4 regions of the Gracilibacillus saliphilus genome follow, and region 3 is predicted to be linked to each of the others. Evidence: riboswitches for the same ligand, from Rfam matches in the RefSeq annotation. Region 3 holds a riboswitch; each other region holds the start of a gene.
What was found. A riboswitch is a leader RNA that binds a small molecule or an ion and turns the genes downstream of it on or off. The one in region 3 is predicted to bind thiamine pyrophosphate.
Positions count from the first base shown of each region.

Region 1 (8,380 bases), on a different contig from region 3:
TATCGTTCGACAGCACCGATTGTTGAATTCACTAAATCATTTATGCCAAATGGTGATCTAATTGAACCGTTTGAACGTGATGGAGAGACACCGGTCGTGATGGAATTGGAGCAACGTGATGTTTTAATTGAGAAAGTGCTCGATCAAATAAACGAATATGAACAAGAAGGCCATGAAACCATTGCATTAATCGGAAAAACGATGCAAGAATGTGTGGACATATATGAGCGATTAAAAAATCGTATCGACCTTCATTTAATGACACAGGAAGCACACATTTTTGAAAAAGGTATTGTCGTCATTCCTGCCTACTTGGCTAAAGGAATTGAATTCGATGCGGTTATCATTGCCGATGCATCTAATAACAATTTTTATGATGAATTAGAACGAAACTTATTTTATACAGCTTGTACGCGAGCGATGCACCAACTAGCTTTATTTACAATCGGCAAGCCCACTCACTTTATCGAAAATATCCCTAAACAGAAATATCGCCATTATAAAGTCCATCAAATTTGGGACAAAGGGACAGGGTGAACCACGAGAAATTCACCCTGTTCTATTCTTGTAAGTAAAGAAAGTATAAAATAAGTGTAATAACTGTGTTAAACGAAGCAGTTATTTTGAAATGTTTGATGTATATTTGCAAAGCTCCGACTAATTACTTTGTTTTCCGTGGGCACGGCCTCAACTAACTTTGCAAAAAAATCACTTTCCAAAGTGGATTTTCGGCTCGAGCTATTCCCACAGGAGTCACCGTAATTAGTCTCAGCTATGAGAGATGCAACAACTATTGTGATAAGTAATAGGTTGACTTTTTTACAATGGACAAAGTGAAAATCGCTATCCGTGAGTATAAAAGTAGTTGTGTTACTTCATGCTAGTTTTGAAGAGCAGCACTTAACGAAGGCCGCCCGCTTTCACTCCAGTGGGAATTGTTTGGCCTGAAGATCCACTTTTTTGAGCGGGCTTTGCTCAAAAAAGTTAGCTGAAGGGCAAACCCCACGGAAAGGGAAGTGGGCAGCCGGAGTGGTGGTCAAGCTGTCCAAATATTTCATCATTACTACCTTAGTAATAATGGTCCGGCGGGATTTGCCGGTTTTTCTTATGAGCACAACATTTTTCATTTTTTGTAGATTGTGGCAAGATATTATAGACAATGAACAAAGGAGGAATTTGAGATGGTAAATAGTTTGCAAGCAACTACTACACTACATAATGGTGTAAAGATGCCATGGTTTGGTCTAGGTGTTTTCTTAGTGGAAGAAGGAGAAGAAGTTTATAATTCTGTTAAGTGGGCACTAGAACACGGCTATAAAAGTATTGATACGGCAGCCGTTTATGGTAATGAAGAAGGTGTAGGAAAAGCAATCAAAGATTCTGGTATTCCTCGTGAAGAATTATTTATTACTTCTAAGCTTTGGAATGGAGATCAAGGTTACGAAGAAACTCTTCAAGCTTTCGAAACAAGTTTAAATAAATTGGGACTGGAATATTTAGATTTATATTTAATTCATTGGCCAGTTCCAGAACTAAATAAATATAAAGAGTCCTGGAAGGCGATGGAGAAATTATATAACGATGGAAAAATCCGCGCGATCGGTGTAAGTAACTTTAAGGAGCACCATTTAGAAGATTTGATCAGTGAAGCTCAAGTAGCACCAATGGTAAACCAAGTTGAATATCATCCACATTTACAACAACGTAGTTTACATGAATTCTGTAAACAACATAATATTCAGCTAGAGGCGTGGTCTCCACTGAAACAAGGGAAAATATTAGATGATCCAACATTAACAGATATTGCGAAACGTCATGGTAAATCAACAGCTCAAGTTATTTTGCGGTGGGATCTACAACAAGAGGTTGTGACTATTCCGAAATCAGTAAAACAACATCGTATTCAAGATAATGCAGATGTATTTGATTTTGAATTAACAGAAGAGGAAATGAAATTAATTCAAGATATGAATAAAGAAGAGCGTGTCGGTCCAGACCCGGACGAATTTAATAAGCGATAATTTTTAAAATAAGAACCCGTTTCTAAATGAAGTGGGTTCTTGTTTAATGAGGACGAGAGAACTTACTCTTCTATTTTTTAAAATGCAATGGTTGATCAACGTTTTTTGATTATAAAGAAGCAGTGTTTCGCAATAAAGAAGCAATGTTTCGCAATAAACAAGTCCCATTTCGCAATAAACAACTGCATAATAAAAAAGCTATCTCTTTAAAAGAGGTACGGGACTATCACAGGCTAACTTCTTACGCGGAAAACCTCTTATTCTAATTGTTAGATTCACTCTTGTTTTAAGCGGACGCTTTGCGCTTTTCTTATCGGACACTTGCAATTTTAGTCGAACATGATGTATCGTAAATAACAGATAGATAAACATCTAGGAGGATGCAAGATGGCATTTGTAATAACAGAACCATGTGAAACAGAAAAATCTGGCGAATGTACAACAGTGTGTCCGGTAGACTGTATTGTTGAAGGACCAGATCAATTTTATATAGATCCAGATATTTGTATCGATTGTGGAGCATGTAAAGCAGTATGTCCGGTAGATGCAATTGAAGAGGAGTATGATCTTACTCCAGATCAAGAATTATATTTAGAAAAAGCAGAAGCCTTTTTTGCAAAAGATTAAAGAAAGCGACCATTTTGGAAGTGGTCGCTTTCTTTTTTCTAATGGATCGACCTTATAAGTAACGAATCTTAAAGCTCGGTTAACCATTTTCACTTTTGCTTACTTACTCGAAACGGGTTGTTGCATCAAAGTAGTATGTTTTATTTTAGATAAAATCAAGAGACCGATAATAGCTCCTGTTACACTGCTAACAAGGAATCCTGGTAAAAATGCTAGAGCGCCAACTGAACTTCCCATCAATAATTTGGCAAATGGAACAGATAGTAAAGCACCTATCACACCAGTACCGATTATTTCTCCTAATCCTGCCATGACTCTTTTTCTCGTCCATCGATATAAATAACCAGCAAGTAATGCTCCAATCATACCACCTGGAAATGCAAGCAAAGTTCCTATTCCTAATAAATTACGTAAAAGCCCGATAGTAACAGCTATGATAACAGCGGGAACAGGACCAAGAGTTACAGCTGCCATCACATTAACGGCATGTTGTACAGGATATGCTTTGGCAATTCCGGTTGGAAACCATAAAAATTGGGAACCTAATGTACCGATCGCAATAAAAACAGCCATAGTGGTTAATAATAACGTACGATTCATGCAAATCCTCCTATAAAAATAGAAAGTGCATCACTAAGTAAAAAAACCAGATTCCTAATCAGAACCTGGCTATACCATGCAAATAGTTTAGCTACTTCCCTCCGCTGGTATAAACCAGATCAGGTTCTTAGAGTTAAAAAGCTGTAAATGCTTTTTTCTCAGCTTGTACAAAACAAGCACCCCTAGTAGTGATAACACTTATGTAATTACCAAGATTGTAGCAAAAAAAAGCTAATTGTCAAGATGTCATTACTTTGAAATCGAGATAGTAAAAGGTTTATAATGATTTTAACAATAATGAAGGAGGCATCTTATGGAACTTAAAGGAATTCACCATGTGTCAGCTATTACAGCTAGTGCTAAAGACAATTATCATTTTTATACAGATGTTTTAGGATTGCGCTTAGTTAAAAAAACAGTAAATCAGGATGATCCAAGTATGTATCATTTATTTTACGCAGATGAAATCGGACGACCTGGAACAGATTTAACCTTTTTTGAAATAACGAATGCGGGTCATACGTATCCAGGTAATAATAGTATATCTTATACTTCTTTAAGGGTTACTAGTGATGAGGCGTTACATTACTGGGAAGATCGCTTGGACGATAATGATGTTGTCCACGACGGAATTGGAGAAAAATTCGGGCGTAAAATATTACCTTTTCAAGATCATGAAGGACAGCGTCTTGTTCTCGTATCTGACGAAAATAACAAAGGGGTAGCAGCAGGTAAACCATGGGATAAAAGTTCAGTACCAAAGGAATATGGTATTACGGGATTGGGACCTGTTCGATTTACTGTCCCAGATTTAGCACCAACTAAAAGAATTTTATCAGGGGTACTTGGATTCCGTGATGCAGGGTCCTACACTAGTTCTGATGACCAAGCAAACATACAAGTGTTTGAAACAGGCGAAGGTGGTACAGGTGCAGAAGTGCATATCGAAGTTCGCCCGGAATTACAAAAGGAGCGTCCTGGAAGGGGGAGTGTACATCATGTCGCATTTCGTGTAGCCGATTATCAAGAACTTGAACACTGGCATAAGAGAATTACTAAGGAACGATTGCCAAACTCAGGGCTTGTCGATCGATATTATTTTCAATCGTTATATTTTCGTGAACCTAATGGTATATTGATTGAACTAGCGACAGATGGGCCAGGATTTGATACAGATGAAAAAGTTGAACACCTAGGGGAAAGCATTGCCCTGCCACCATTTCTGGAAGATAAGCGCGACGAAATCGAAGCCAATCTTCTTCCTTTAGAAACAAAAATAGATAAGTGAGTCTAAGCTCATTCATCGGTATTAGTCGATGGTGAGCTTATAGCTCATGTGCTATACTAGTTATCGGCTAGTTTAAAGGGGGACCGTAACATGACATTTTCACCAAAAGCAATTTGTTTAGATATGGATGGCACATTGCTGAATAATTACAATCAATTAACGGAAAACACACTCGACATTATTCAAAAGATAAGAAAAACAGGAATACGAGTGTTTATCGTGACAGGTCGTTCTTATAATGAAGTGTTTGACTCTGCACCATCTGACTTAGAATTGGACGGCTTTGTTACAGCAAATGGTATGATTACATATGTTGCTGGAGAAAAACTGTTAGAACATAGCTTATCCACAGAACTTGTGGATAAAGTTATAGAATCTGCAAGAACTCACCGTATTTATTATGAGGTACATCCCAATGACGGGGAGCGACTTTCCTTAAAAGCGGATCGAGGATATATGGAGTCCATGATCAGCGGAGACAAGCCTGATGAAGTAGGAATCAATGAATGGCTGGAAAGAGAAGCCGCAATCGAGCAGGATATTCATTGGCATGACCATTTACCAGAACAGAAGTATGCGAAAATGTACTGCTTTACAAAAGACCATGAAAAAATGAAAGTATGGATTGAAGAGCTGAAGAAGATGAAAAGTGAAACGAATTTTACCACTTCATCCTCTTCTCATCATAACGTAGAAGTAATGGTAGAAGGGGTAAACAAAGCAACCGGAATTGAAGCATTGTTGGAACATTATCAGCTCAGCCCGGAAGATGCCATGGCTATCGGGGATAGTAATAACGATATCCCAATGATGAAATATGTAGGTTATCCGGTGGCCATGTTCAATGCGACCGATCAAATTAAATCGTTAGTAAAGGAAATCACAGAGTTTACAAACGATAAAGAAGGCGTTTATTACTTTTTAAAAGACTACTTCCAACACAAGCTATAATCAGCTTGTGTTTTTCATTGCAAAAACGTGTGCTTCCAAGTAAATATGGGTTGGGTGCGGACATTTGTTCCGCTATTCATCGAAAATAGTGCTAATAGGGCCGAAATGAGCCAAATAAGGGATTCAATGTCCGCTCAATAAATTCGTATTAATAACTGCATAAGACTAGAAGTCTCTTATTTTTTGTTTGTATTTGTTTTGTTCTGTGATAAAATGGTAAACAAATACAAGTAAAAATAAACAATAATTGAATACGGTTACACTAAAGGAGGATATGAATGGCACGTTATATGTTTATCATGGAGTGTAAGGAAGGTTCACAAGAGGAATATAAGAAAAGACATCAAGCTGTACACCCAGAATTATTGGAAGCATTGAAAGAAGTAGGCATTAGCAATTATAGTATATTCATGGATGGTACGAAGTTGTATGCTTACATGGAAGTGGATGATTACCACCGTGCAATGAAAGAGTTGGAAACCAATCCAGCCAATCGAAAATGGCAAGCATTTATGAGCGATATATTGGCAATGGATGAAAAAGGGGATCCTAAAATGTATTTAATTGATCAAGAAGTCTTCCATCTTGACTAATCAGTTGAATTTCAAGCAAGATTTCCCTATAGTCAATAATAGACATGTTTGAAGAACGAGAAGGTAGGAGAATTAGATGTTAGTTGCAGAAAGACATCAGCGAATCGTAGAAGTCGTTAATCAGAAGAAGAGTATTAGAGTTTCTGAACTCGCCAATCTTTTTTCCGTGACGGATGAAACGATTCGTCGAGACTTAGAAAAATTAGAAAAAGAAAAGAAATTAGCCCGGAGTCACGGAGGAGCAGTCAGCATTGCAGCTTCTCAGGATGGACCGGAAATACCTTTTCAAGAACGAGAAGTAATGTATGTAGAAGAGAAAAAAGAGATTGCTCAGGAAGCGGTAAAACATATTGTTGAAACCGATAAAATCCTGCTAGATGCCAGTACGACAGCCTGGTATGTTGCGAAAAACTTACCCAATATACCGGTTACTGTTCTAACGAATTCTGTTAATGTTGTGTTGGAATTAAGTAAAAAAAGTAAGGTTACGGTAATTTCAACTGGAGGCACGTTACTTGCCAGGTCCCTTTCTTATGTTGGTCCTTTAGCAGAACGTTCACTTGATTTATATCATGTTAATAAAGCATTTTTATCCTGTAAAGGAATTCACTTCGAAAGAGGAATTAGCGAATCAAATGAACAACAAGCGCGAGTCAAGCAAAAAATGATTGAAATAGCAGACACTACATATATTTTGGCTGATCATCATAAATTTCATTTTCAGGCGTTTGCACACGTTTCTCCTTTAACAAAGGTAGAGCGGATAATTACAGATAGTAATTCTTCAGATCAGAATATAGATAGTCTACAGGAAATTGGCTTAGAAGTTATAAAAGCACTTCGTTAATGGTATGATTAACGAAGTGCTTTTATATTTGCAGAATGACAAATATATACAACATAAATATTATAGGAAATAGGACATTTATCCTGTCCCTAAGTACCGTTTCATAGTATAATGGTTAAACAAAGTCTAGTGATTTTTTGATGGAGTGGATAGTATGTGGAGTTATTTAAAGAAGTGGAATACGCTGCGCAATCAGTTATTGGTAGTTTATTTGGTTGTGATGTTTATTGTGCTATTTATTGTAAGTACGATTACGTATGTATTAGTGGAAGGTTTATTGCAAAGTAATGCAGAAGAGCAAATAAGACAAACTGCCATGGAATCATCTGGTAGATATGACTCATTGTTTGAACAATTAAATATGGTAACCAAACAGGTGTTAACCAATGAAGAGCTGCAGGGAATTTTGTTACAGGAGTCTGAAGGCGATATCACTTCTTTTAATGACAGGCAATCTTTAATGAGCACAATCAATTTAATTCAAGCAAACGCAGATGGTATTTACTCGATTGAAATATATAATAACGATTTTCAACGTATTATCCCGATTGATTCAACTTTATTACTAGACCGTATTGATCCTCAAGGGATTATTCGAGCCAATGAAGCGGGTGGCAAATTAATATGGATGGGGGAAGATCCATTAGATTATAATTATTTCTTAGTAGGTAGAAAAATTAATTTAATGGATGACGATTTTGACAATGGTGGCTATATCATAGCAAGAGTGAACCGAAACTATTTTCAACTAAATGCTAATCAGCAAGAAGGTGAATCGAATGACTATTCGATTTTAGTTGATAACCAAAATAATCCTATTGTGACGAATTACGATGGAACCGCTTTAGATGAAATTATGGAGACGGAAGACGAAACGATCATAATTGATGATCAAGAATATATGTTAGTGAAGGATACATCAGATGTAACAGGATGGTCGATGCATATATTGACACCTGTTAATCAATTGACGGCAGGAATTTCCACGGTACAAGCAGGAATTTTGATTGCTGGATTCATTGGGTTATTCATTTTCTTTATTTTCTCATTCTTTTTATCAACTTTTATTACCCGGCCTATTACAAGGCTGACAAAGACAATGAGACAAGCTGGTGAGGGAGTATTAGCTCAAAACCCTGTGATGAACTCTACCAACGAAATTAATGAGTTAAATCAAACATATAACCAGCTGGCAGAGGAAACTAACTATTTAGTTCAAATGGTGTATGAAAAAGAAATCATTAAAAACAGAACCGAATTAAAAGCATTACAAGCCCAAATTCATCCACACTTTCTGTTTAACACTTTGGATGCACTGTATTGGTCGTTGGATGAAAAGGAAGAAGAGGATCTGGCGAATGTTGTGCTCGCGATGTCAGAGTTATTCCGTTATACGATTACGAAGGAAAACGAGGATGAATGGGTAACGGTTAAAGAAGAATTGGATCATATT
Region 1 covers NZ_WJEB01000002.1:146,887-155,266, forward strand. Annotated here, with positions in the region: gene helD (RNA polymerase recycling motor HelD) at 1-537, shown strand, start outside; gene GHT08_RS04930 (aldo/keto reductase) at 1,182-2,021, shown strand; gene GHT08_RS04935 (indolepyruvate ferredoxin oxidoreductase subunit alpha) at 2,409-2,648, shown strand; gene thiW (energy coupling factor transporter S component ThiW) at 2,748-3,248, opposite strand; TPP riboswitch at 3,328-3,442, opposite strand; gene GHT08_RS04945 (ring-cleaving dioxygenase) at 3,562-4,536, shown strand; gene GHT08_RS04950 (Cof-type HAD-IIB family hydrolase) at 4,627-5,487, shown strand; gene GHT08_RS04955 (L-rhamnose mutarotase) at 5,766-6,080, shown strand; gene GHT08_RS04960 (DeoR/GlpR family DNA-binding transcription regulator) at 6,157-6,927, shown strand; gene GHT08_RS04965 (sensor histidine kinase) at 7,082-8,380, shown strand, end outside.
Region 1: linked by a shared signal. The riboswitch ahead of thiW (energy coupling factor transporter S component ThiW) and the one ahead of tenA (thiaminase II) in region 3 are both predicted to bind thiamine pyrophosphate.

Region 2 (8,380 bases), on a different contig from region 3:
AAGAAAATAAACATAAAAATAAATATCCGAATGTATTCCCTCAAATTTAGTTAACCTCCCATAATATGTATTTACTGATTAATTTATAATATATCGTACTATCATTTATCAGTAAAGAGTACATGAGAGTTATTCGAAAGCTGACATATTCCTATTCACGAAAGTCTTTGTAATACTCCAGATATATCGTTCGGGAGCTAGATTACCAGAATACATCAAATAAATTTTTTGCTAAAAGTGAGAACGTTACGATAATAAATATAGCACGGACGTAACCACTCCCCCGACTAATAGCAAACCTTGCCCCAAAAACTGAACCTACAATACATGCAACAGCCATCGGAAATCCATATACATAGTTTACTTCACCTAAAAAGATAAACATGATTAATGCTGCAATATTACTTCCAAAGTTCAAAAACTTTGCGTTTCCTGCCGCTTTAATAAAATCCGCACCAATGATTAAAAAAGCAAATATAAGAAATGAGCCTGTACCTGGTCCAAGAAACCCATCATAAAAGCCAATTACAAAAATGGTAATGATAAATATGATAAGATTACGACTTGTTAGTTTCTTCTCTGCATAAATACTGCCCCAGTCTTTTTTGACCACAGTATAAAAAGCTACGACACCAAGCATGATCAGCATTAAGGGTTTTAAGACTTCAGGGTCAATCAAGTGTACTGTCCACGCCCCAATCATTGCCCCAATAAAAACTAGTGGAAATAACTTATAGATAGATGACAAATCTAGTTTTCCCGACTTTAAAAATACGAAGGCACTCGTAAAAGAACCCATCGTCCCTACCAGTTTATTCGTAGCAACAGCTGCTGATGGATTCATTCCATTTGATAACAATACCGGCAATGTGATAAGCCCACCACCGCCCGCAACAGAGTCGATGAAACCAGACAAAAATCCAAAAATGATCAAAATAAGTAATAAATAGATATCAAGTTCGGTCAATTTCTTGCCTTCTTTCCAATGGCTATGAAATAAATCACCTGCCAACTTTAAATTTTGCACCACACCATTATAACGATTTATTTCATATAAATAAATCTTCATTTTCATAGAAGGATGAACAAAATTGATTTTAAGGAAGATAGGTATCTGATCATTTATTTTCACGGAATGATTATTTGTTTACTTCACTTACTCACTTCTCGTTTTCAGACACTCTTCAGAAACATTTGTCCAGTTGATAGAATACTAGTTTGAAATAAGAAATCCCTGCTTATCATTTGTAAACTTCCATGTTAAGCAGGGTAATTTTATATATAATTAGTATTCTTTTCCATTGTAATTGACATGTACTTATTTAGCTCATCGTTTCTTAGTATTACACCAAGCCGGAATAAACGTTAACAATGTCTTCGTGAATTGAATCAACTCTTCTAGTTCTATTTTTTCATCAACTGCATGTGCTTCATGTAATTTACCTGGACCATAAATCGCGGTTGGTATACCTGCATCACTAAACCACCCAGCATCTGTCACAGTCTTCGACATACCAACAAAAGGCTTTTCCTGTTCGATATCCTGATGTGACTTTTGGAGAAGTTTAATGGCGGGATGCTCTGGATCAATCTCTGCAGAAGGAAAAATCTCACCACGATCTTCTATCATAGATTTTCCACCCCATTCAAAATGAAGCGGATTTTTCTCAAACCATAAGTCGTCTTTAAGTGATTGATGGAGATATTCCTCTACTTCTTGCGAAACAATGCGATAATCTTCATTAGGATAAAAATGAACCGTAATCCAAAGGCGACATTCATCCGCAACAAAAGCTGCATGACGTCCCCCTTCTATAACAGCCGGATTAATAGTAGTTGTACCTTTTTTAAAGCCAGGGTACTCCTTTGTCTCCACCCATTTCTTCTCTAAATTACGAAGGCTTTCGATGACCTTGGTCATTTTCTCAATCGCACTGGCATCCTCGCCTGTTTCATTTAATTCCGCACGCATTGCATCATGATAAACACGTTTACTTTTAACCGTAACCCAACCTGTGATTACACCACCTTGACCATGGATTTCACGATTACTGCCATCAACAACTAACGTAAAGTCAGCATTATATCCTTTTTCAATACAAGAAAGTGTTCCCGCTTCACCGACTTCCTCACCAATTACCGTCTGCAACTGCAAATCGCCTTTTAAGTCAATTCCTTCTTCATGTAATAGCTTAGTCGCAAACAAGGCACATGCAACAGCCCCTTTCATATCAGAAACCCCACGGCCATACAGATATTTACCTTTTTCAGTAAGAGAGAACGGAGGCACTGTCCAACTAGATTCATCTCCCACCTCCGCTACATCAATATGCCCGTTAATAATCAGGCTATTATATGTATCAGAGTCTGTTCCTTTCTTAATCCCGACAAGATTAGGATCATTCGGGAAGACATCCCATCGTTCAGTGTCAAAATCTAATTTTTCTAGATAATCCGCGATATACTTCTGAATGTCAGACGTATTTCTAGCAGGCGGACTAACGGTAGGAAAACCGATAAGGTCAGATAAAATATACTTTAATTCATCTTTTCTATCATCTACTAAATTGGTTAATGCTCTGTTCATTCGGCATTCACCGGCCAATCTTCTTTCTTTTCAACCATATCCCAAAACATATATTCAAATTGACTAGTCTTCACCACAATCTCTTCAAGTCTTGCTAATTCCTGCTCTGGCTTGCCTTCTGCAATTTGGTTCATTAATTGTTTCGTTTCTTCCGCTAATGCGGTAAATTCATTAGAACTATACATTTCTACCCAACTGCTGTAAAAATTATCGTCTAATGCACCTGGCCATTTAGCCAGTGATTTCCCAATAAAATTGTAACTCCACTCACACGCTAGTACCGATGCAACTACATTTTCCACCCCACCACGCTGAGACAAATTCAACATATAACTCGTATATGCGGTAGTAATCGCAGACGGTTCTGTAGATTCAAGCTCCTCTTTCGAAATACCGAATTCCGCAGCATAGTTACGGTGCAAATCCATTTCCACATCTAAGACACCATGTAGTAGCTTGGCAAAAGTCGCCATTTTCTCCAAGTCTTCTGCTTTTGAACTCCCAATCGCAAACAATCTTGCATAATCGATTAGATAAACATAATCTTGCTTTAGCCAATGCTTAAACTTTTCCTGTTCTAGTGTGCCGTCACCTAACCCCTTTACAAAAGGATGTTCTAGATATGAATTCCAAATCGGTTCCACTCTTTTCCATAGACGATCGGTAAACAATGTAGTCATTTTACACTCTCCTTGTTTAATGAATAGAAGTTGCCAGAGAAGTCATGAAAGTTGCCAGTAAATCCACCATAGTTGCCAGATAACTTGCGAAAGTTGCCAGTAAATTTTGAGATTACATAAGAAAAACCCATCACCAATGCAGGGAGATGGGTTAGTAATGTACAGACTAATCAAACAATCTATATAACTACCAATTCCACTTCCCTACGCTAGTTTTAACTAGATCAGGTTCAAAGGGTCGATTTCCTCTCTCAGCATCTACATGCTCCCCTAGCCGAATGGTTAAATTATTCAGTTTCCATTTTAGTATACTAACAAATATTTGGAAATGCAAACACGATTAGACATGGACTCACCAAAACTTATCCATAAGTTGTTCATAATCTAAATTGCCGTACTAGACTGTTTAATTTTTCTGCTAATTTAGCTAATTCCTCGGAATTGGATGATACTTCTTCCATGGAACTGCTTGCTTGTTGAGCAGATGCAGAAGTTTGCTCCACTCCTGCTGCAGATTGCTCTGATATCGAAGCTATTTCTTCAATTGAGCTATTGATTTCGTTACTCGAAGCTGACATATCTGAAAGATTTGTTGACACTTTTTTTATGCTAGTTACCATTTCGCTTATAGAACTATTAATTTGTTCAAAAGTTTTTCCTGTTTGTTTGATTTGGTTTGTACCTGCTTCTACCTCTCCATACCCTTCTTCTAACGATTGTGACACATTAGCAGATTCATTTTGGATATTGGAGACAATTCCTGTGATATCAGAAACAGAATCAGCTACTTGTTCGGCAAGCTTTCTCACTTCATCAGCTACAACAGCAAATCCTTTTCCATGTTCACCTGCACGTGCCGCTTCGATCGCAGCATTTAAAGCTAATAAATTGGTTTGCTCTGAAATATCTTTAATGACCGACACAAGCTTGGTAATCTCTTGGGACTGATCATCCAAACCACGGACTTTCTCTACAGCTTCTTGAACAATCGTATGAATCCGTTCCATTTGTTTCACAGAATACTTCATCATTCCACTGCCATCTTCTGTTCTATTTAGTACATTTGTAGATACTGATTGGATTTGTTCACCATTTTCATTTGCTTCGTAAACTTTTTGTACAAATTCGCTCATTTTACTAGATACATTGCCTGCAAGATTAGCTTGAGTTTCGGAACCAGACGCCAATTCCTGCATTGTGACAGCAATTTGTTCTGTTCCAGACTTCACCTCATTGGCAGATTGATTTAATTCTTCACTTTGTGCACTGACAGTATCAGAAACTTCAGAAACTTGTCGGATCATTCCTTTTAGATAGTCACTCATTTTATTGATAGAACTTGACAATTGCCCGATTTCATCATTTGCTTGGTAATCTAGCTGTTCTATTTGTAAGTTACCTTGTGCTATTTCATTGCTGACAGACACTACTTTGGATAGGTTACGTGAAATGGTCCGATTCACCAGACTAATGAGAATAATACTGATAATTAATGAAACTACGATCGCAATGAACAGTGACGTTAAGACCACCTTTTGACTTTCCTTTGCTCGACTGGAAACCTCCTCCATCTCGCTATGTAGTAACTCTTTTAGTTCATCTATATGTTCTACTGCTTGTAAGCGTAGTTCTTTGGCATTTTCTGCTCGACTAGCTGCCAAATTTTCGTTTCCACTGTTTATGTATGAAACAACTTCCTCAAACTCATTATTAAATGATTTATCTAAGACAGCCGCTTGCTGATATAATTCTTTCTGCTCGTTGGTTTCCATACTTTCTTCTAATTCGGCATTTAACGCTGCTATTTGATCTTTAGACTCATTAAATTCATCAATTATTTCAGATGATGGATTTTCCATATATTGATAAAAATTGACTGCCTTAGCACGAAGCAACGACGCCATTTCTGTAGCATTGACTGCATTCATTTCACTTTCTTCCATCGATTGTATGTCCGATCTAATATTGTTTAGTAAGACACCTACTATGACTGTTGAAATGATAAACAACATCAATACTACACTTAAAATAAATCCGTATTTTCTTCCAATTTTGATATTTTTAAACCTCAACCTGTCTAACCACCGCTTTTGCATAATTATCCCCCTGTAGATAGCCAACTTAATATTGATTAAGTTTTTATGACTATATTATCATTACTTTTGGCATGATTCCACTTATTGGTTCTGATAAAAAGGAATCACAAATATGATATTTTCTGAATCAATATATCTACTTTTATAACTGAATGTTGATGGGAGTTGATAGTATTTCGCGAAAGTTGATAGTAAATTAAATTGTCCGTGTACTAATAACAATGGCAACATGCAGGATGATGGGTTAGTTTTATTTCTCAGCTAGATAAAACCTTGCAACACAATAATAGATTGTTCCAAAGAGAAAGAGCATGACTATAATCCAACTCGCAATGCCCGAGTAATCCCCGTTTAACATGAATTCACTTGTTAGATTAACAAAAACTATGGCTATCATGACAATATATAAATTTCTTAAGTATTTCATTTTTTCTTCGTCTCTCCTTTCGTTTGTAAAATTATAGATACAAGAACCCTCTACAATAGGAACTACTTACAATTCACTATCAAAATCTAAAATTTACTTTTCCTTAATCCACCTAAAGTATTTAAGACCAAATGAGTCGCAATTATAGATAAAAGATATGCGATCATAGGGTCTTGCGTTCCTAATACAAAAGTCAAAGAAAAAAATAATAGTGTAGCTATACAAAAAAGAATTATTAGATATAAAACAATACTCACCATAGTGATCATACTTAGCCTCCGTTAACAGTTGACATTGACTCTATCATCTTAACATAATATTCCAAAACTCACCTTCAATGTCGTTAGAATTTCATTAAAGAAAATGCGAGAAACAGTTAGCGAATCAAGAGTCTAGTTTCGATGTTGTTGTTCACAGGACGAGATCGAAGTTAGAAAATAAAATCTGTTTCTTAGTATTGCTTATCTAATGCCGATTTCGAGAACGGTTATGCTATACCGAAAAACAGCTATTAAAAATAAATTGCTTTTCAGATAATTCCATGATATTCTGTAAATATTTTGACGAACCATGTCGCCGAAATAATCTGATATTGAGCATTTATCTGATATTGATTAAAATAACGGAGGTTTAATATGTCATCACGAAGTTCATTAAGTGTCGTTACAGTAGGGTTTATGTTGTTTGCCCTATTTTTTGGCGCTGGAAATTTAATCTTTCCAGCACAATTAGGTCAAGCTGCTGGTGATAATTTACTTACTGCCAACATAGGATTCATCATAACTGGGGTTGGATTGCCTGTACTTGCTGTATTAGCATTAGGCATTTCAGGTAAAAGTAATTTGCAGTCACTTGCAAGTCAGGTTCATCCATTGTACGGTCTTATTTTTACGGTTGCATTGTATTTAACAATTGGACCAATGTTCGCATTGCCAAGAACAAATACTGTTGCTTATGAAATAGGGATCATGCCGTTTCTAGAGAACCAATCAATCAATTGGGCGTTGCCTGTCTTTACCATTATTTTCTTTGGATTATCGTTATACTTCTCATTACAGGCAAAAAAACTCGTGGATATTATCGGAAAGGTACTAACACCACTTTTATTGATTGTTATTGCGATATTAATCTTGGCTGCCTTTTTTAATCCTATTGGTACGATTCAGGAACCAACCGAGGCCTACTTGACAAACAGTTTCTTCAAAGGCTTTCAAGAGGGCTATTTAACCATGGATGTACTAGCAGCATTCGTATTTGGGATTATTATTATTAATGCCATGAAAGATCAGGGCGCTTTATCTAAAAAGGAACTCCTAGTTTCAACGATGAAAGCTGCACTAATTGCTGCAGTACTTTTAGCTATTGTATACTCCTCCCTTGCCTACCTTGGTGCAATTAGTACTACAGAGATTGGGTTAATGGATAATGGTGGAGCGATTTTAGCGGGAGCATCTGCATTCTATTTCGGATCATACGGGAAGATCATTCTTGGAATTATTGTTGTGGCTGCATGTTTGACGACAAGTATTGGACTAATTACGTCCTGTGCATCCTACTTTAATGAAATTGTACCAAATATATCATATAAGGTATGGGCAATTATTTTCACATTGTTTAGTGCAGTTGTTTCCAATTTCGGTTTAACTACTATTATAGAATTTTCTGTACCTGTGTTATCTATGCTTTATCCATTGGCGATGTGCTTAATGGTTTTAACATTCTTAAGCCCGCTTTTCAAAGGAAAACGAGAAGTATATCAAGTGAGTATTTTCTTCACATTTATTGTAGCTTTGTTTGATGGCTTAAATGCAGCTGGTATAAAGATACAAACAGTGAACGAACTATTTACAGCTGTACTTCCTTTATATACGGTAGGACTAGGATGGATAATTCCTGCAATTGCAGGTGGAATACTAGGTTTGATTTTAAGTTTTACGAGAAAAGAAGCCTAAAAATCATTTAAAAGAAAGTGCCTGTCACTTATTACGATCAAATCGCTATAAGTAGACAGGCACTTTTAATATCTGAATTATTCCTCCAACACAACCCGTGTATTTCCAATCATGTCATGAATACCTAGCTTTTGAGCACCAAATGCGACAAACAAGTACAAAAAGACACCGATAAAAAACACGCGGTGAATGAATCTTCCAATGATCTCGCGAAAGATTAGATCACTCCACCTAAGCGATTGACTATCCTCACGAATGACTCTTAAACCGAAAATCATTTTACCTAGTGTCTGGTTATAAAACTTTGTCATCAACAAAAAATAAAGATAAAAAACGATCGAGCTGATAATCCCTGCAACGGTCCAAAATCCGATACCCATCGTGAATCCATCGTTGATAAATTTAAATGGCACAAGTAAGATGCCGTTAATACTGAAAACAATAATTAAATCAACCAGGTATGCCCAGAATCGCATCCAAAATCCTGCATATCGAAATTTCGTTGATTGCGTAGTGGGATCATTCATTTGTTCTTCAGTCATTCCGACACCTCCTTATTGTGAATAGAGATACATGGCACGTGGCGCATTATTCTCTCTCAGTAAATCCTTAATACCAATTAAATCAGATTCTGATCT
Region 2 covers NZ_WJEB01000012.1:30,921-39,300, reverse strand. Annotated here, with positions in the region: gene GHT08_RS11025 (vWA domain-containing protein) at 1-44, opposite strand, end outside; gene GHT08_RS11020 (TSUP family transporter) at 203-967, opposite strand; gene GHT08_RS11015 (acetylornithine deacetylase) at 1,328-2,587, opposite strand; gene tenA (thiaminase II) at 2,584-3,267, opposite strand; TPP riboswitch at 3,452-3,549, opposite strand; gene GHT08_RS11005 (methyl-accepting chemotaxis protein) at 3,645-5,363, opposite strand; gene brnQ (branched-chain amino acid transport system II carrier protein) at 6,426-7,742, shown strand; gene GHT08_RS10995 (RDD family protein) at 7,820-8,284, opposite strand; gene sppA (signal peptide peptidase SppA) at 8,297-8,380, opposite strand, start outside.
Region 2: linked by a shared signal. The riboswitch ahead of tenA (thiaminase II) and the one ahead of tenA (thiaminase II) in region 3 are both predicted to bind thiamine pyrophosphate.

Region 3 (8,380 bases):
GGCAAGGTTTTACTCCAGGCCGTTGGCAGGAAGAAATCGATGTGCGAGACTTCATTATCAAAAACTTCACTTTGTATGATGGGGATGAATTATTTTTAGCGGATGCAACAGAGAATACACTTAAATTGTGGGAACAAGTGATGGAATTGACGAAACAAGAGCAAGAGAACGGTGGTGTTTACAACTTAGATACTGAGATTGTTTCGACCATTACTTCACACGGGGCAGGTTATCTAGACAGAACGAAAGAAAAAATAGTAGGTGTACAGACAGATCAGCCTTTTAAACGTTCCTTACAGCCATTTGGAGGTATTCGTATGGCGGTAGCAGCCGCACAGTCTTATGGTTATCAAGTTGACGGAAATATTGTGAAAACATTCACAGATTACAGAAAGACACATAATCAAGGTGTTTTTGATGCATATACGAAAGAGATGTTGCTGGCTCGAAAAGCTGGCATTGTAACAGGGCTTCCAGATGCTTATGGACGCGGTAGAATTATCGGTGATTATCGTCGAGTTGCATTATATGGCGTGGATCGATTAATAGCAGAAAAGCAAGCGCAATTAGATATCATTGGTGGCAATGGTCAGATGTCGGAAGAGGTGATTAGAGACCGCGAGGAAATGACGGAACAAATTCGAGCGTTACAAGAGTTAAAGCAATTAGGAGAAATATATGGTTTCGATTTATCCCGTCCGGCGAACGATGCCCAAGAAGCAGTGCAGTGGTTATATTTAGCATATTTAGCTGCTATCAAGGAACAAAATGGAGCAGCGATGAGTTTAGGCAGAGTATCAACTTTCTTGGATGTTTATCTTGAAAGAGATTTAGCAGAAGGATATTTGACAGAGCAGCAAGCACAAGAGTTGATTGACCATTTTGTCATGAAACTTCGTCTTGTTAAATTTGCAAGAACACCGGAATACAATGAATTATTTAGTGGTGACCCAACTTGGGTGACAGAGTCGCTTGGTGGCATGGCATTAGATGGACGTCCGTTAGTTACAAAAAGTTCATTCCGCTTTTTACACACATTAACTAATTTGGGACCGGCACCTGAACCAAATTTGACCGTACTATGGTCCACACGTTTGCCTGAAGCGTTTAAAAAATATTGTGCCAAGATGTCAATTGACACAAGTTCTATTCAATATGAGAATGATGACCTCATGCGAGAACAATATGGTGATGATTATGGCATCGCGTGTTGCGTATCTGCTATGCGGATCGGCAAACAGATGCAATTTTTCGGTGCTAGAGCAAACCTTGCAAAAGCATTACTATATACGATAAATGGTGGGGTAGATGAAAAATTAAAAATCCAAGTAGGACCTGCCTATGCTCCCATTACTTCTGAATACTTAGAGTATGATGAGGTGGCAGAAAAATATGATCGAATGCTAGAATGGCTTGCTGGTCTTTACGTAAATGCATTAAATGTTATTCACTATATGCATGATAAATACAGTTATGAACGATTAGAGATGGCCTTGCATGATCGGGAAGTATTTCGAACTATGGCATGTGGAATTGCAGGATTATCTGTTGTTGCGGATTCGTTAAGTGCAATCAAGTATGCCAAAGTTAAAACGATTCGAGATGAGCATGGCTTGGTAGTTGATTACGAAATCGAAGGAGACTTTCCAAAGTACGGTAATAATGATGACAGGGTAGATCAGATTGCCAAAGATCTCGTTAAGAAATTCATGAATAAAATAGCGAAACATAAAACATACCGTGGAGCAACACCAACTCAATCGATTCTTACTATTACATCCAATGTTGTATATGGTAAGAAAACTGGCAATACACCAGACGGTAGAAAAGCGGGAGAACCATTCGCGCCTGGAGCAAATCCGTTACATGGTCGTGATACGAGAGGATCATTAGCATCTCTTAGTTCTGTAGCAAAATTACCATATGAATATGCATTAGATGGTATCTCCAATACTTTTTCGATAGTACCAAGAGCGCTGGGAAAAGAAGAACAAACAAGAATAAGTAATTTAGCAGGTATGTTAGATGGTTATGCAATAAAACGAGGACATCACTTAAATGTAAATGTCTTTGAGAGAGAAACACTGATGGATGCCATGGAACATCCTGAAAAATATCCGCAACTTACCATCCGTGTCTCAGGATATGCGGTCAATTTTACTAAATTAACACGGGAACAACAAATTGACGTGATTAATCGGACGTTCCATGAAAGTATGTAAGGTTAAATAAAAAGAGAGGTGAGTATGATGATTGGAAGAATTCATTCTGTTGAAACTTGTGGTACAGTCGATGGACCTGGTTTACGGTATGTAATATTTATGCAAGGCTGTTTATTAAGATGTCAATATTGCCACAATCCAGATACTTGGACGAGAGGTGATGGAAAGAATATAACGGTAGAAGAATTAGTTGCAGATATTCAATCATACTTGCCTTTCTTTCAATCCTCAGGGGGAGGAGTTACGGTTAGTGGTGGTGAACCTTTGTTGCAAGTGGACTTTTTGACAGCTCTTTTTACTGAATTAAAGAAACTCGGAGTTCATACAACCATTGATAGTTGTGGAGGGTGCTTCTCCACTTCTCCATACTTTCTTGAAAAGCTTGATAAGTTAATCCAAGTAACAGATTTAGTTCTATTAGATTTAAAACATATTGATTTGGTAAAACACCAAGCATTAACTGGTATGTCCAATCAGCATATTTTGCGATTCGCACAATACCTTGATCAAAGAAGGTTACCTGTTTGGATCAGACATGTATTAGTCCCGACGATAAGTGATGATGATGAAGCATTGAAAAGGTTGGCAGCATTTATCGGGACGTTGTCCAATGTCGATAAGATTGAAGTGTTACCTTATCATAAACTAGGTATATACAAATGGAAAGAGCTAGGGTTGGATTATCCACTTCAAGGAATAGAGCCACCATCACAAGAAAGAGTAGTGAATGCAGAAAAAATATTAAAGACAGCTTTACAAACAGAAAAATTTCTCCATTCCAGTTAAATAGAATGTTTAATAATTGAAGGAAAAGGAATAGTATTGGTAGAATAAATAATATAGAACAAGCAAGCGTTCTAATTTAATCTAAAGGAGTGGATAGAGTGAGTAACAAATTATTTACATCCAAAGCAACTGCACAAGGTGGCCGTGATGGTCATGTCAAATCAGATGACGGTTTAATTGACTTAAACCTAGTAAATCCAGCGGGTGATGGTGATGGAACAGGCTCTAATCCAGAACAATTATTTGCTGCAGGTTATGCTGCATGCTACGATGGTGCCTTGAACTTAATGGCATCCAAACAAAAGAAGGATATTGAATCTGCTATTACGGCAGAAGTTAGCTTAATAAAAGACGAAGCTGACGGTGGATTCAAAATTGGTGTAGTACTTAATGTAGAAATTAAAGGTGTATCACAAGAAGAAGCAGAAGAACTTGCTAAACAAGCACACGACTTCTGCCCATACTCTAAAGCTACAAGAGGAAATATTGACGTAGAATTAAATACAACAGCTGTATAATAAGAAAAGCGCAGAGCGCCCGCCTAGTTTCTGGGCGCTTTGAGTGGACAAATAACTAAATATTATACTTTCTTGTCGTAATATAGAAAGAGCACGGTGTTATTGATACACCGTGCTCCTTTTATTATGAACGATTTTTAAAGTAATCTGAAAAAGCCTGGAAGAACTCTATTCCTTGGTACAACCAAACACTCACTGCTGCAAAGGAAAATAGGCCAATCATAAAGAATCTGAACCACATGTTCATACCTCCTTCAATTTATTTTGGTGGAAGGGGCACAAATGTGATCAGATAGTTAGATTGATAAAATACCGCAAGTAGATAATGTCGAGTTACAAATGCTTGTTGAAGAGAGTAAAGGATTGTAAATAGTAGTAATGCTCCAATCATTACTTGCCCTTCATTTAAAATACCTTTGTCTGCTGTTGAATCATGATGATCTGCATCATAATAATAAGTAGCATGTAGTTCATCGTTTAATTCGATGTTGAATGTTAGATCAGCTTGATAATTGGATAATGAGATTAAGTGAGAAATGGTTAACATCATCATGACAAGAATGAGGGATTTTCTCATATACTCAACCATCTCCCTTTTTCTATTCATTTATTCAGTATATACCTGATCAACAGACCAGTAAAGTGACTTTCCTCATAATTTACAATTCTTTTAATATCGGACAAAAACGTTCGTAATGAAAAAATTCACAAATGAATTATAATACTTTCTTGTTTCTGCTGGCCCCTAAACCAAAAACAGTCATGATTAATGTAACAAATAGTATCGTCATAATAGAAGGCTGCCAATGGTTGGTAATGTCAAAAATAAGTCCAATGACTATCGGTCCAATCGATGCTAATAGGTAACCAAAAGATTGTGCCATTCCTGATAATTCAGCAGCTTGTCTTGCATTAGTAGTCCTTAGACCGAGCAAGGCTAAAGCCAAGCTTATGCTAGCTCCTAACATCATGCCAATTAGTGTAATCGCAATAGTAGTCCCTATGATACCAGGTTCAAAATATAGCATGCTATAACCGATAATGCCTGACATCCCAAAAACGGCAACGACAGGTTGTTGGTTTTTCAGCTTACCTGCAATAACAGGAGTAAAGAAAGTAGCAGGCAAACTGATGAATTGCATGTATGCTACATACCATCCAGCAACTGACCCTGAGAAATCATTGGAAATCAATATTTCAGCTAACCATGAAATCGTTACATAAAATAAGAAAGATTGTAATCCCATAAAAAGCGTGACTTGCCAGGCAACAGGTGAACGCAATAATTGAACAGTGCTCGGTTCGTATAGTTCCTTATCTTCTTTAATGGGCGCTTTGTTCATCGCGATAAGCCAGACAACTATACCGATAATCACGAGTAAACTCCAGCTAGCTAATGACCATTGCCATCCAAGTCCAGCAGTTGTTGTAAGTGGTACACTGAAACCTGAGGCTAATGCGGCGAAAATGGACATCGATGTTGTATAAACACCTGTCATTAAACCGATTTTCTCAGGGAAATTACTTTTAATGAGACTTGGTAAAATAACATTAATGATCGCAATACCGACACCGATTAATATGGTACCGACAAATAATAAGGTAATGGATGCTGTGGAGCGGATCCAAATACCAATCAATAATGTGATAAGTCCATATAGTAATGCTTTTTCATTAGTAGTCCGATTGGCAATCCTCGGTGCTATGGGTGACATAAAGCCAAAGGCGATGAGCGGCAAGCTGGTTAAAAAGCCTGCACTCCAATTGCTGATCGATAATTCTTCACGGATGATGCCAATGATAGGACCGACTGAAGTGATTGCGGGTCTTAAATTAAAGGCTAACAGAATAATGCCAATGATAAAAAGAATCGTATAATGCTTTTTTGTTAAGTGTGGACCTTTTTCCATTTTTTCACCTTATTTCTATGTTTTTATTAACAAATGTCATACAAAATATGCTAAAATAAGTAAGAAACTATTAGTAAAATTCGCATTATAATAGAATAACATACATAAAGTAAGACTTCCATTAGTGGGGGTCTTATGGATGGTTCGCACCGTGGATCAATCACAAGTGGAAGTTAACTATGATGAAAGAAGGTCTACAATGGAGAATAAGGTCGTTAAAGAATTACTATCATGGTTGAAGGCGTTGTTGGTTGCTGTTATTATTGTGCTTCTGTGTCGGCACTTTTTGATTACTCCTTCCGTTGTGAAAGGCGAATCGATGATGCCAAATTTAGAAAATGGCGACCGGATTATTTTGAGTAAGATCAGTAGTATTGATCGCTTTGATGAAATTGCCTTCAAAGCACCGGATTCAAATGATAATTATGTTAAGAGAATAATAGGTTTTCCCGGTGATACGATTGAAATGAAAGATGACAACTTATATATTAATGGGAAGCTCTATGAAGAGACGTATCTTGATGACTCGAAAGCAGCACTGACTGATGGCCAGAAGCTAACAAATGATTTTACTTTAAAAGAATTAACTGGTAAGGAACAAGTTCCTGAAGGGAAAATATTTGTTTTAGGTGATAATCGGAGAGTTAGTAAAGATAGTCGAGAATTTGGCTTTGTAGATGAAGATGCTGTTATTGGAGATGTTAAAATGCGTATATGGCCAATTGAATCATTTGGAATCATTAAATAGGTAAGGCTAAACTTGACAATTTACCGTATCCGTGTTTTATTGGTAATAACTTCATAATAGAAATTCCGCTAGGGGTGCTGCATGAGCAGCTGAGATAAGAATGTATTTCTTGATCCCTTTGAACCTGAACTGGTTAAGACCAGCGTAGGAAAGTGGAGTCGGATGGTGTGTGAACGACATACACCTCATTTTTGATATGGACTATTCAAAAGCCGCTCCGCTACCCGCGAGCGGCTTTTTATTATGAAAATATATATTTTCTGGAGGCAGGAGAAATGACATTTAGTCAAGAATTGCGTGTAGCGGCAGATGATATTTACCAAGGTATTTTTGAACACCCTTTTGTAGTTGGAATTGGAGAAGGAAATTTGCACAAAGAAGCGATCATTCATTATGTGAAAGCAGATTTTGAGTATCTCAATGCTTTTATGAACATCTATGGTATCGCCATCGCCAAAAGCAACACTAGAGAAGATATGACATATTTCTATGAAAAGATCGGTTTTATCCTGAATAGTGAAATTCATCCACATCATAATTTATGTCAGGTTGCAGGTGTTGGTTACGATGAGTTGCAAGGATACCCTTTACCACCGACAGCAAATCATTATGTAGCCCATATGAAAAGTGTCGCACAACAAGGAAGTATCGGGGAATTAATCGCAGCATTGTTACCTTGTCCCTGGACATATTTAGAGATCGGACATTACTTAAAAGAAAAGTATCAACCAACGGAAGAACATCCTTTTTATGAGTGGATTACATTTTACGCTAAGGAAGATACAGCATCAGTGACAACGGAACTGTGTGAGCGTTTAGATAAATGGGCAGAACAAGTTGGAGAAGAAGAGAAACAGAAAGCTAAATTAGCTTTTATTAAAAGCTGTCAGCTAGAGTATTTATTCTGGGAAATGGCTTATCAGGTGGAAGAATGGCCGTTTTCATTTGCTGGAAAGGGGAAGCAACATGCATAAAGTAGCGTCAGCACTCACAATAGCTGGAACAGATCCTTCAGGTGGTGCAGGAATTCAAGCGGATTTAAAAGTATTCCAAGAACAGGAAGTTTACGGAATGAGTGTGATTACTTCCCTCGTAGCGCAAAACACGCTAGGTGTTCAGGATGTACAGCATTTAAGCATTGATTTTATTGAAAAACAATTAGATGCCGTTTTAACGGATATTCCACCACAAGCAATGAAGACAGGAATGATCGCTACTGTTGATATGATGGAATTAATAGCTAAAAAATTAGCAAATACGGATATTCCTTACGTGATTGATCCAGTTATGGTGGCCAAAAGTGGTGATTCATTAATGGATGAGAAATCAAGACAGGTCATTCGCAATACGTTGATTCCGCATGCTACAGTGGTGACGCCAAATGTACCAGAAGCAGAAATTCTAGTAGGTTTCGATATTCACGATAATCAAGATGCAGAAAAAGCAGCGAAAGTAATTGTTAATGATCTTGGTGCGAAGGCTGCGGTTGTCAAAGGTGGTCATTTAGAAGGAGCAGCAGTAGACGTTCTATATGACGGTGAAGATTTCTACTATCTAAAAGCTGACCGTTTTGAAACGAAGCATACACATGGTACAGGTTGTACATTTTCGGCTGCGATAACTGCCGAATTGGCAAAAGGTAAGCAGATAAAAGACGCGGTAGTTATTGGTAAGGACTTTATTACTGATGCTATTCAATACCCTCTCGAATTAGGTAGTGGGCATGGTCCGACTAACCATTGGGGCTACAGGCTAAAAAGTTTACCTGGACAAAGGGAGGTATCTAAGTGAGCCATTTAATTGAAGAAGTGAGAAAGCAGCAACCATTGATTCATAATATCACCAATCAAGTCGTCATGAACTTTACAGCAAATGGATTATATGCTGTCGGTGCAGCCCCAGTGATGGCTAATGCTAAAGAAGAAGTAGAAGAAATGGCGCAAATGGCAAGTAGCCTCGTTTTAAATATTGGTACATTGACAACGGAACAAATTGATGCGATGATTTTGGCCGGTAAAGCTGCCAATCAAGCAGGGGTTCCCGTTGTATTAGACCCGGTTGGTGTAGGTGCGACTACTTTCCGTACAAACTCAGCTAAACGTATCTTGCAAGAAGTCAACGTAACATGTATTAGAGGTAATGCTGGAGAGATTGCCAACTTAGCGGGCGTAGAGACCGAAGTTCGTGGTGTCGATG
Region 3 covers NZ_WJEB01000031.1:15,185-23,564, forward strand. Annotated here, with positions in the region: gene pflB (formate C-acetyltransferase) at 1-2,222, shown strand, start outside; gene pflA (pyruvate formate-lyase-activating protein) at 2,250-3,008, shown strand; gene GHT08_RS17065 (organic hydroperoxide resistance protein) at 3,107-3,526, shown strand; gene GHT08_RS17070 (hypothetical protein) at 3,786-4,103, opposite strand; gene GHT08_RS17075 (CynX/NimT family MFS transporter) at 4,243-5,436, opposite strand; gene lepB (signal peptidase I) at 5,636-6,184, shown strand; TPP riboswitch at 6,245-6,352, shown strand; gene tenA (thiaminase II) at 6,460-7,158, shown strand; gene thiD (bifunctional hydroxymethylpyrimidine kinase/phosphomethylpyrimidine kinase) at 7,151-7,975, shown strand; gene thiM (hydroxyethylthiazole kinase) at 7,972-8,380, shown strand, end outside.

Region 4 (8,380 bases), on a different contig from region 3:
TTATAACGTTAGTTTATTTCTTTCTTGTCCAAGAGATGATCTTTTTAGCTGTGATTACTGCGTTACTTATCGTTCTTTTTGTTACGAACTATCAGACAGCTAGAAAACAGCGTGCATTAAATTGGGACTTGTTAATAGAAAGTGATTATATGCGGATGCGTTCTTTTTATAAGTTAGCCAATATGTTTACGGAAGTGCCACATATGGAAATGCCAGTAAAAAAACGTCACTGGCTTGCACGCTTGTTGACTGATTCGATCCCTTTCCAACAGATACAGGCATATCCTTATTTGTATCGCTTAACAACCATTAGAAGTGGAGAATATTTAGGTATATATGTAAGGTTGCTTGTCATTGGTGGTTTACTGATTTATTTCGTTCCCAATCCATGGCTGAAACTTATTTTTGCTTTATTATTTATGTATATGATCTTTTTGCAGGTGATCCCGTTATGGAAACACCATGCAACATTAGTATGGTTAGATCTGTATCCAATTGGAATTAGTGAACGGGAACAAGCTTTTATTAAATGGATGCAGCAGCTAATGATATTTGCAGGTGTAATATTTGTCCTATTGCTTATTGTAATAGGGGAATGGTTAATGGGAGGAGTAATGGCACTTGCTACTTTGTTATTTAGTGGTATGGTGATTCCGAACTATTTTCAGAAAAAAATGGCTCAAAAAAAATAAAATGGATCAGACACTCCATAGGTCTAACTTATGGAGTGTTTTTTATGTGAAGTTTGGGAAAGAGTTGAATTTATTTCTGTTATCATATATACTGTTTTAGGTAAAAAATACCAAATATCAATCACATTTCGTCTTTGCTAAAAGAGGAAAAAATAAATGAGTGTAGACAAAGGTTTTAGCAGAGAAAGGGGATATTTCATTTGCAAAATATTAAAAAGATAATATTATTACTAATTATTCCATTGGCTCTGATCGGTTGTAATCAAGAGTCAATAAACTTTGAAGATGCTAACTTAGAAGCAGCGGTTGAAGCAGAGTTAGGTGATTCATTCTCAGAAGAAGAAGCAGAGAATGTGACGGAATTAAATTTAACAGACGCCGACATTTCCAATTTGGAAGGTTTGCAGCAGTTTTCTTCTTTGGAATCCATTTCGTTGCAAGATAATCAAGTGGAAGATTTTTCGGTATTACAAGAGTTAGAACAGTTAGAGTTTGTAAATGTAGTAGGTAATCCTTTGGAGGCAGGTCAAGATCAATTAGATGAGCTCGCGGATGAAGGTATTGAGGTTATCCAAACGGTTGGCAGAGCAGATGGCCCAGGTGGATTCTTGTGGAAAGTGGAAGATGAAAATACGGAAGTATATTTACAAGGAACGATTCATGCAGGTGTAGCAGATTTTTATCCTTTGCATGAAGAAATAGAAAAGGCGTATTTAAAAGCGGATGTGGTTGTTCCTGAGGTTGATATAACGAATGTTGATCAATCGGAAATGCAACAAATAAATATGTCGTTAGGGACTTATCAAGATGGTTCGACAGTCAAAGATCATATTTCAGTCAGGTGATGTCTATTCAGATATGGAAGAGACGCTAAGTCAGTTTGGTATCCCGATAGAAGCGGTTGAATTTTACAAACCATGGATATTAGCAAATACGATTCAGCAGCTCATGACACAACAGTTAGGCTATACCCAAGGGGTTGATCAATATTTTCTGAATAAAGCAGCGGATGATGGCAAAGAAATAATTGATCTAGAAACCGCAGAAGAGCAACTGGAAATCTTTGCAGATACATCTGAAGAATATCAAGAGGCAATGTTGGCATCTTCCTTAGTAACTGTGATTGAGTATCAACAGCAAATGGAGAAACTGTTTGAAACGTATGAGCAAGGTGATGAAGAAGAATTGCTTGAAGTATTGTCTGAAGAAGAGGGTAGTTCTTCGGAAATGCAAGAAGAAAACGAAGCATTTATGAAAGCAATCAATGATGACAGAAATCAGAATATGGCAGAGCAAATCGTTCGCTTTCTAGAAGAGGATGAAGCAGATACATATTTTGTGATGGTAGGTAGTCTTCATTTATTACAAGAGCCTCATATTCGTTCGATTTTGGAGGAAGAAGGATACACAGCCGAACGGATTCACTAAGTAAATAAGGATCGATACCACCTTTCTTGAATATCAAGTTCTGCTCCTTGGATAACGCGTGCTCTTCCGTGGATATTAAGCTCTGCTCCTTGGATAACCCATGTTCTTCCTAGGATATTTGCCTTTATCCACGGAGGAATGATATTTTTCCAAGGAACAGCAACAATTATCTAAACTAAAAACGTGAGCATCAAAAATAAAATGATGGTCACGTTTTGTTGTAACTTGAAAAACTTCTTTATTAACTTATTCATTTACATTCAACGTAGCAGCTATTAATGTTTTGGCTGCTATTTTCATTGCTCGCTCATCAAAGTTAAACAGAGGGTGATGGTGTGGCACGAAGCCATTTTCGATTTGGGCTCCTGTAAAGAAATAAGCACCAGGTTTTTCTTCTAAATAGTAGGCAAAGTCTTCACCTGTCATACTAGGTACAATCATTTCAGCCTTCTCTACTTCTTTCACTTGTTCGGCAGCAGCTAATACTTTTTCAGCATGCTCGGCATGGTTGACAACGGGTCTATATCCGTAGGCATAATCAAAATCATAGGATACATCATAGCCAATACATGTGCCTTTTATCACTTTTTCGATTTCCTCTTTTATAAAATGTTGCACGTCCTGATTAAAGGTGCGTACCGTTCCATCAATCATCGCTACATCTGGAATAACATTGTACGCATCACCTGCATGAAATTGCCCGATCGATAGGACGACTGTTTCTAATGGATCAATCCGTCTTGAAACAATTTGCTGTAGATTCGTTACAAGTTGTGAACCGACTACAATCGGATCTTTCGTTTGGTGTGGCATTGCTCCATGGCCACCTTTTCCTTTTATTTCAATGGTGAAGTGATCTGCTGCTGCCATAAAGTTTCCTCTTGATGTCTGAACGATTCCATATGGGGTATTGGTCCAAAGGTGTGTACCGTAAACAACATCAACATTCTCCAGTACTCCTGCTTCAATCATCGGCTTAGCACCACCAGGGGCAAGCTCTTCTGCATGTTGATGGATAAACACAACGGTACCCGCCAGTTCATTTTGATATTTCTTAAGTACTTTAGCTACAGCAAGTAATGTCGTCGTGTGTCCGTCGTGTCCACAGGCATGCATCACACCGTCGTTTTTGGACTTATAAGGCAAATCTTTTTCATCTTGAATAGGTAGTGCATCAAAGTCCGCGCGCAATGCCACGGTTTTACCAGGTTTAGCTCCTTTTAAAGTGGCTACAACACCATTTCCACCGACATTTGCTTGATATGGAATATCTAATATTTTATATTGCTCCTGAATAAACGCAGCTGTTTTATATTCTTGAAAGGAAAGCTCAGGATATTGATGTAAAAACCTGCGCATTTCCACCATTTCATCGTACAAACCATCAATTTCCTCAAATAAAGTATCCCTCATATCCTCACCTCACAGAAGCTTTTCTTTCTATTATATCATAGATTACTAGCATTTCCTTTTTATAGGAATCAGGAAAAGGGACAAAAAAACAACCTCCTGGTTAGTGGAAGTTGTTTTTTCTATATATGAAAAAAAGGGGTTAACGAGTTATTGAAAGCTCTTATCTGACAAAAGTCGTTCTGTTTCTTCTTTATGGCTTGTTTCATCTGCAATAATATCTTCTAATTTCACAACAAGTTCGGTTAAACCAAGCTCATCTGCCTGTTGTTTTCTTTCTTCATAGCGCTCAATCGTTTCTGTTTCAGCTTTAAGTGTAGCTTCTAACATGGCTTGAACGTCTGTTAATTGTTCAACTTTTGCTGGTGTTGTAGTTGGTGTACCACCTAATGTTTTAATTTTGTCAGATAAGTATAAAGCATGTCCGATCTCATCATTTATTTCATCTTCAAAAAAAGGTTTTAAGAAAGAACGATATAATCCTGAAACAACAGATGCATGATACGTATACATGATTGTTGCCGCATATTCATTTGCTAAATCTTCATTTAATCCATCAATTAATGCTTGTAATTTTTCATCTTTTTGTGCCATTGCTTTCAACATCCTTTCTATTGATCATCTCTATTATATATCTACCCTTAAGTGAAAATGATTAAACATAAAAATGGAAAATTTTTTATTGGCGATTATGCCATACTATGTTATCCTTTTCATATAAGAAAAAATAATACGTAAGAACACTAGGGGAGCCATTTGGCTGAGACGAATCTTCGGACCCTTTGAACCTGATCTGGTTAACACCAGCGGAGGGAAGTGGTAGAAAAGCAACCAAATTGTAGCTTTTGATACATACCACTCGTCCATGCTGGATGGGTGGTTTTTCTATTTTCACTTCCTCTAAATAAAGGAGTAGAAACAATGCATGGAATACACCTTATTTCAAATGGGAGATTAACAGAACAACATTTGCAGCTTGTATCGGAACAGATTGCTCACATAAATTATATTCATCTACGAGAAAAGACCAAAACGGCGAAAGAAATCTTGGAAATGATTGATTTTTTGATAGAAGCTGGTGTTCCTGCTGAACGGATCATTATCAATGACCGTGTAGATGTAGCGTCGATAAAAAAATGCTGTGGCGTACAGCTTGCCTATCATAGTATTCCGGTTGCTGATGTGAAGCACTCCTTCCCGGCACTCCGTATCGGTAAGTCCGTCCATTCCTTGGAAGAAGCCATTACGGAAGAACATAATGGTGCAGATTTTCTAATCTATGGGCATATTTTTTCAAGTAACTCTAAACCTGGACTCGAACCAAGAGGCATTACCGCGTTAGCTGATGTCATCAAAAACGTTTCTATTCCTGTCATCGCAATTGGCGGGATTACGGAACAAAATATGAACCAAGTACAAGAGGTGGGGGCTAGTGGTGTTGCGATTATGTCAGGGGTATGGGATGCCGAAGATCCTACCGAAGCAATAAAGTGTTATCGTCAAGTGTTCGACGCGAGGAAGGAGGAACAGTGTGAATAAATTATATGATCAGATCATTGTTGGCGGTGGAGTAATGGGAGCTTCGATTGCCTATCAGTTAAGTAAAAGAGGTTACAAGGTGTTGCTGTTAGAAGAAAATAAAATTGCTGCAGAGGCATCCAGTGCAGCAGCTGGCATGCTCGGTGTGCAAATGGAGTTTGAGCAGGATTCACCGTTATTTCAATTTGCTAAAGAAAGCAGGGAATTATACCCTGATTTAGCGGAAGAACTGATGCAAGGAAGTGGTATGGACATTCAATTAATCGAAAAAGGTGCCTTAAAGCTTGTCTATCATCAAGATGAGCTGGATACGTTAAAACGAATTGCTAGCTTTCAAACAGAACAAGGAGCAGAGGCAAAGGTGATCTCACCAGGGAGTATCCCGGAAAAAGAAATGACAACCGATTTTTATGCAGCTCTTTATTGTCCAAGAGAAGGGCAAGTATCAGCTCCTCACGTAACGAATGGCTTTGCGAAGGCTGCTGAACATAAAGGTGCGGTCATAATGGAACAGACGAAGGTAGACGATCTCATCATCGAAAACGGTAAAGTGACAGGTGTGAAGACAGATAAAAAAACGTATACTGCTGACAGGATCATTATCACTTGTGGATTTAAGAGCTCACATTTTTCTCGGTACATGCAAGAACTCACACCTGTAAAAGGAGAATGTCTGTCTGTTGTGACAAAAAAGCCTCTGATTCAATCAACGATCTTTACAGAAGGCTGTTACCTTGTTCCGAAAAGAGGTAACCGGATCATTATTGGCGCCACATCGAAGCCAAATCAAACGGATAAAGAGGTGAAAGTAGCAAGTGTCCTGCATTTGTTATCACGTGCCAAACAGATACTCCCTGCATTAAACCAGGCAACGATAGAGAAGGTTTGGGCGGGTATACGTCCCTTAACGAAAGACGGTTTTCCTTATTTAGGCGAAGTACCAGATGTATCAGGATTATATGTTGCAACAGGACATTATCGTAATGGTATATTACTGGCGCCTAAAACTGCTTTATTTATGGCAGATATGATCGAAGGAAAATCAGTCGATCCAATCTATTTAGATACATTTTCCTTGAGAAGAGAAAGCCTTCTATCTGTTTAAAGTGAAGGCTCACAAAAGGAGGGTTGATTTTGGAGATTATCGTAAATGGTGATCCATTAGAAGTTAGTGAAGGGATCACCAATATTGAAGAGTTAATCCAAGAATTACGTTTGGAGAAGAAATCATTAATTGTCGAGCATAATCAAACCATTTTAAAAAAGGAAAAACATAAAGAAACGGCAATTTCAGAAGGTGACCGATTGGAAATTGTCCATTTTGTTGGAGGAGGATGAAAAATAATGCTACAAGTAGGTAATGATACCTTTCAATCACGATTATTTTTAGGAACAGGAAAATATCCAAACTATGATATCCAGAAACAGGCAGTAGATGTATCAGAAACAGAGGTACTGACTTTTTCGGTGCGTCGGATGAATATTTTTGATCCGGACCAACCCAATTTTCTCGAAAAAATAGATTTAAAGAAATATCGTTTTCTGCCAAATACTGCTGGTGCTAAAAATGCAGAAGAAGCGGTCAGAATCGCTAAATTAGCAGATGCATCGGGGTTATGTGATATGGTGAAAGTAGAAGTAATCGGTTGTGACAAAACATTACTGCCAGATCCGGTAGAAACGTTAAAAGCGACCGAGACTTTACTTGCGGAAGGTTTCACTGTACTGCCATACACGTCTGATGATGTTGTACTTGCCAGAAAGTTAGAGGAGCTAGGCGCACATGCCATTATGCCAGGTGCATCACCAATTGGATCTGGGCAAGGGATTATTAATCCATTAAACTTGCAATTTATTATCGAGCAAGCTAGTGTACCTGTAATTGTGGATGCAGGGATTGGTTCGCCAAAAGATGCTGCCTATGCAATGGAATTAGGCGCAGATGGTGTTCTTCTCAATACAGCTGTTTCTGGTGCCAATGATCCTGTCAAGATGGCTGAAGCGATGAAGTTAGCAGTGGAAGCTGGCAGACTAGGGTTTGAAGCAGGTCGGATTGCGAAGAAGGAATACGCGGTGGCAAGCAGTCCTAAGGAAGGGATAAGTGTTGGTGAATAATCGCTATCATCGTCAAATGCTCTTCGATCCTATTGGTGAAACAGGGCAAAAAAGATTACAGGAAAGCCATGTTGTCATTGTTGGTGTTGGTGCACTTGGTTCAAGCAGTGCGGAAATGTTAGCACGAGCAGGGGTTGGCACGTTAACCTTGATCGATCGTGATTATGTGGAAGAAACCAATTTGCAGCGGCAGCAGCTTTTTTCTGAAGAAGATGTCCGCATGCAAACACCTAAAGTAATTGCTGCAAAGAAACGATTGGAAGAGATTAATCATTTGAACAACATTCATGCAGAGGTGATCGATGCTGGAGTTGATGAACTGGAAGCAATTGTTCCACAAGCGAACCTAGTAATCGATGCCACAGACAATTTTGATACGAGATTAATCATTAACGATATTTGTCAAAAGCATCATAAACCATGGATCTATGGAGCGTGTGTGGCAAGTTATGGGGTAACATTCACCGTCTTACCAGAGGAAACCCCTTGTTTACAATGCTTGATGGATCATATACCAAGTGATGGTGCAACATGTGATACAGTTGGCATTATTAGTCCAGCAGTACAGATGGTTGTCTCTCATCAGGTAACAGAGGTACTGAAAATACTGACTGAAAATCTCGATGCACTTTCTGGAAAATTAATTGCCTTTGATCTGTGGAAAAATCAACAAATGGAATTGAAAGTAGCTAGTTTAAAGGATGAAACATGTCCATCTTGCTCAAAAAAACAGTATCCACATTTAACTTATCAAGCGCAGTTGAAAACAGCCGTACTGTGTGGTCGGAATACGGTCCAAATTAGAACGAGTGCAGAAAAAATCATTCACTTTGATGAAATGAAAAAACATTTGGAACGCAATCAACACATTAAATTGTTTAGCAATCCATATTTGTTATCATTTGAGATCGATAAATATCGTGTGGTCATATTCCGAGATGGACGTACGCTCATTCACGGCACAAAAAATGTACAAGAAGCTAAAAAAGTATATTATCAATATGTAGGGTGAAGCAGCTTTTTTAAGTTGCTTCTTTTTACGTTGGCGAAATTTTACACAAATCATTCATTTGTTTTTCCTTGCCTTGTATGTATAATTAATGTGAAAGGAGAATGTGAACGAAATGGACAAGCGAAAGGAAATACTGTTATTTATTAGTTGGGCCGCGAGTCTAATGGCAACGATGGGAAGTTTG
Region 4 covers NZ_WJEB01000038.1:25,875-34,254, reverse strand. Annotated here, with positions in the region: gene GHT08_RS18835 (ABC transporter permease) at 1-692, shown strand, start outside; gene GHT08_RS22435 (TraB/GumN family protein) at 893-1,537, shown strand; gene GHT08_RS18825 (TraB/GumN family protein) at 1,500-2,120, shown strand; gene GHT08_RS18820 (M20 metallopeptidase family protein) at 2,367-3,533, opposite strand; gene GHT08_RS18815 (ferritin-like domain-containing protein) at 3,681-4,124, opposite strand; TPP riboswitch at 4,266-4,362, shown strand; gene tenI (thiazole tautomerase TenI) at 4,452-5,069, shown strand; gene thiO (glycine oxidase ThiO) at 5,062-6,174, shown strand; gene thiS (sulfur carrier protein ThiS) at 6,204-6,407, shown strand; gene GHT08_RS18795 (thiazole synthase) at 6,414-7,184, shown strand; gene GHT08_RS18790 (MoeB/ThiF family adenylyltransferase) at 7,177-8,196, shown strand; gene GHT08_RS18785 (disulfide oxidoreductase) at 8,309-8,380, shown strand, end outside.
Region 4: linked by a shared signal. The riboswitch ahead of tenI (thiazole tautomerase TenI) and the one ahead of tenA (thiaminase II) in region 3 are both predicted to bind thiamine pyrophosphate.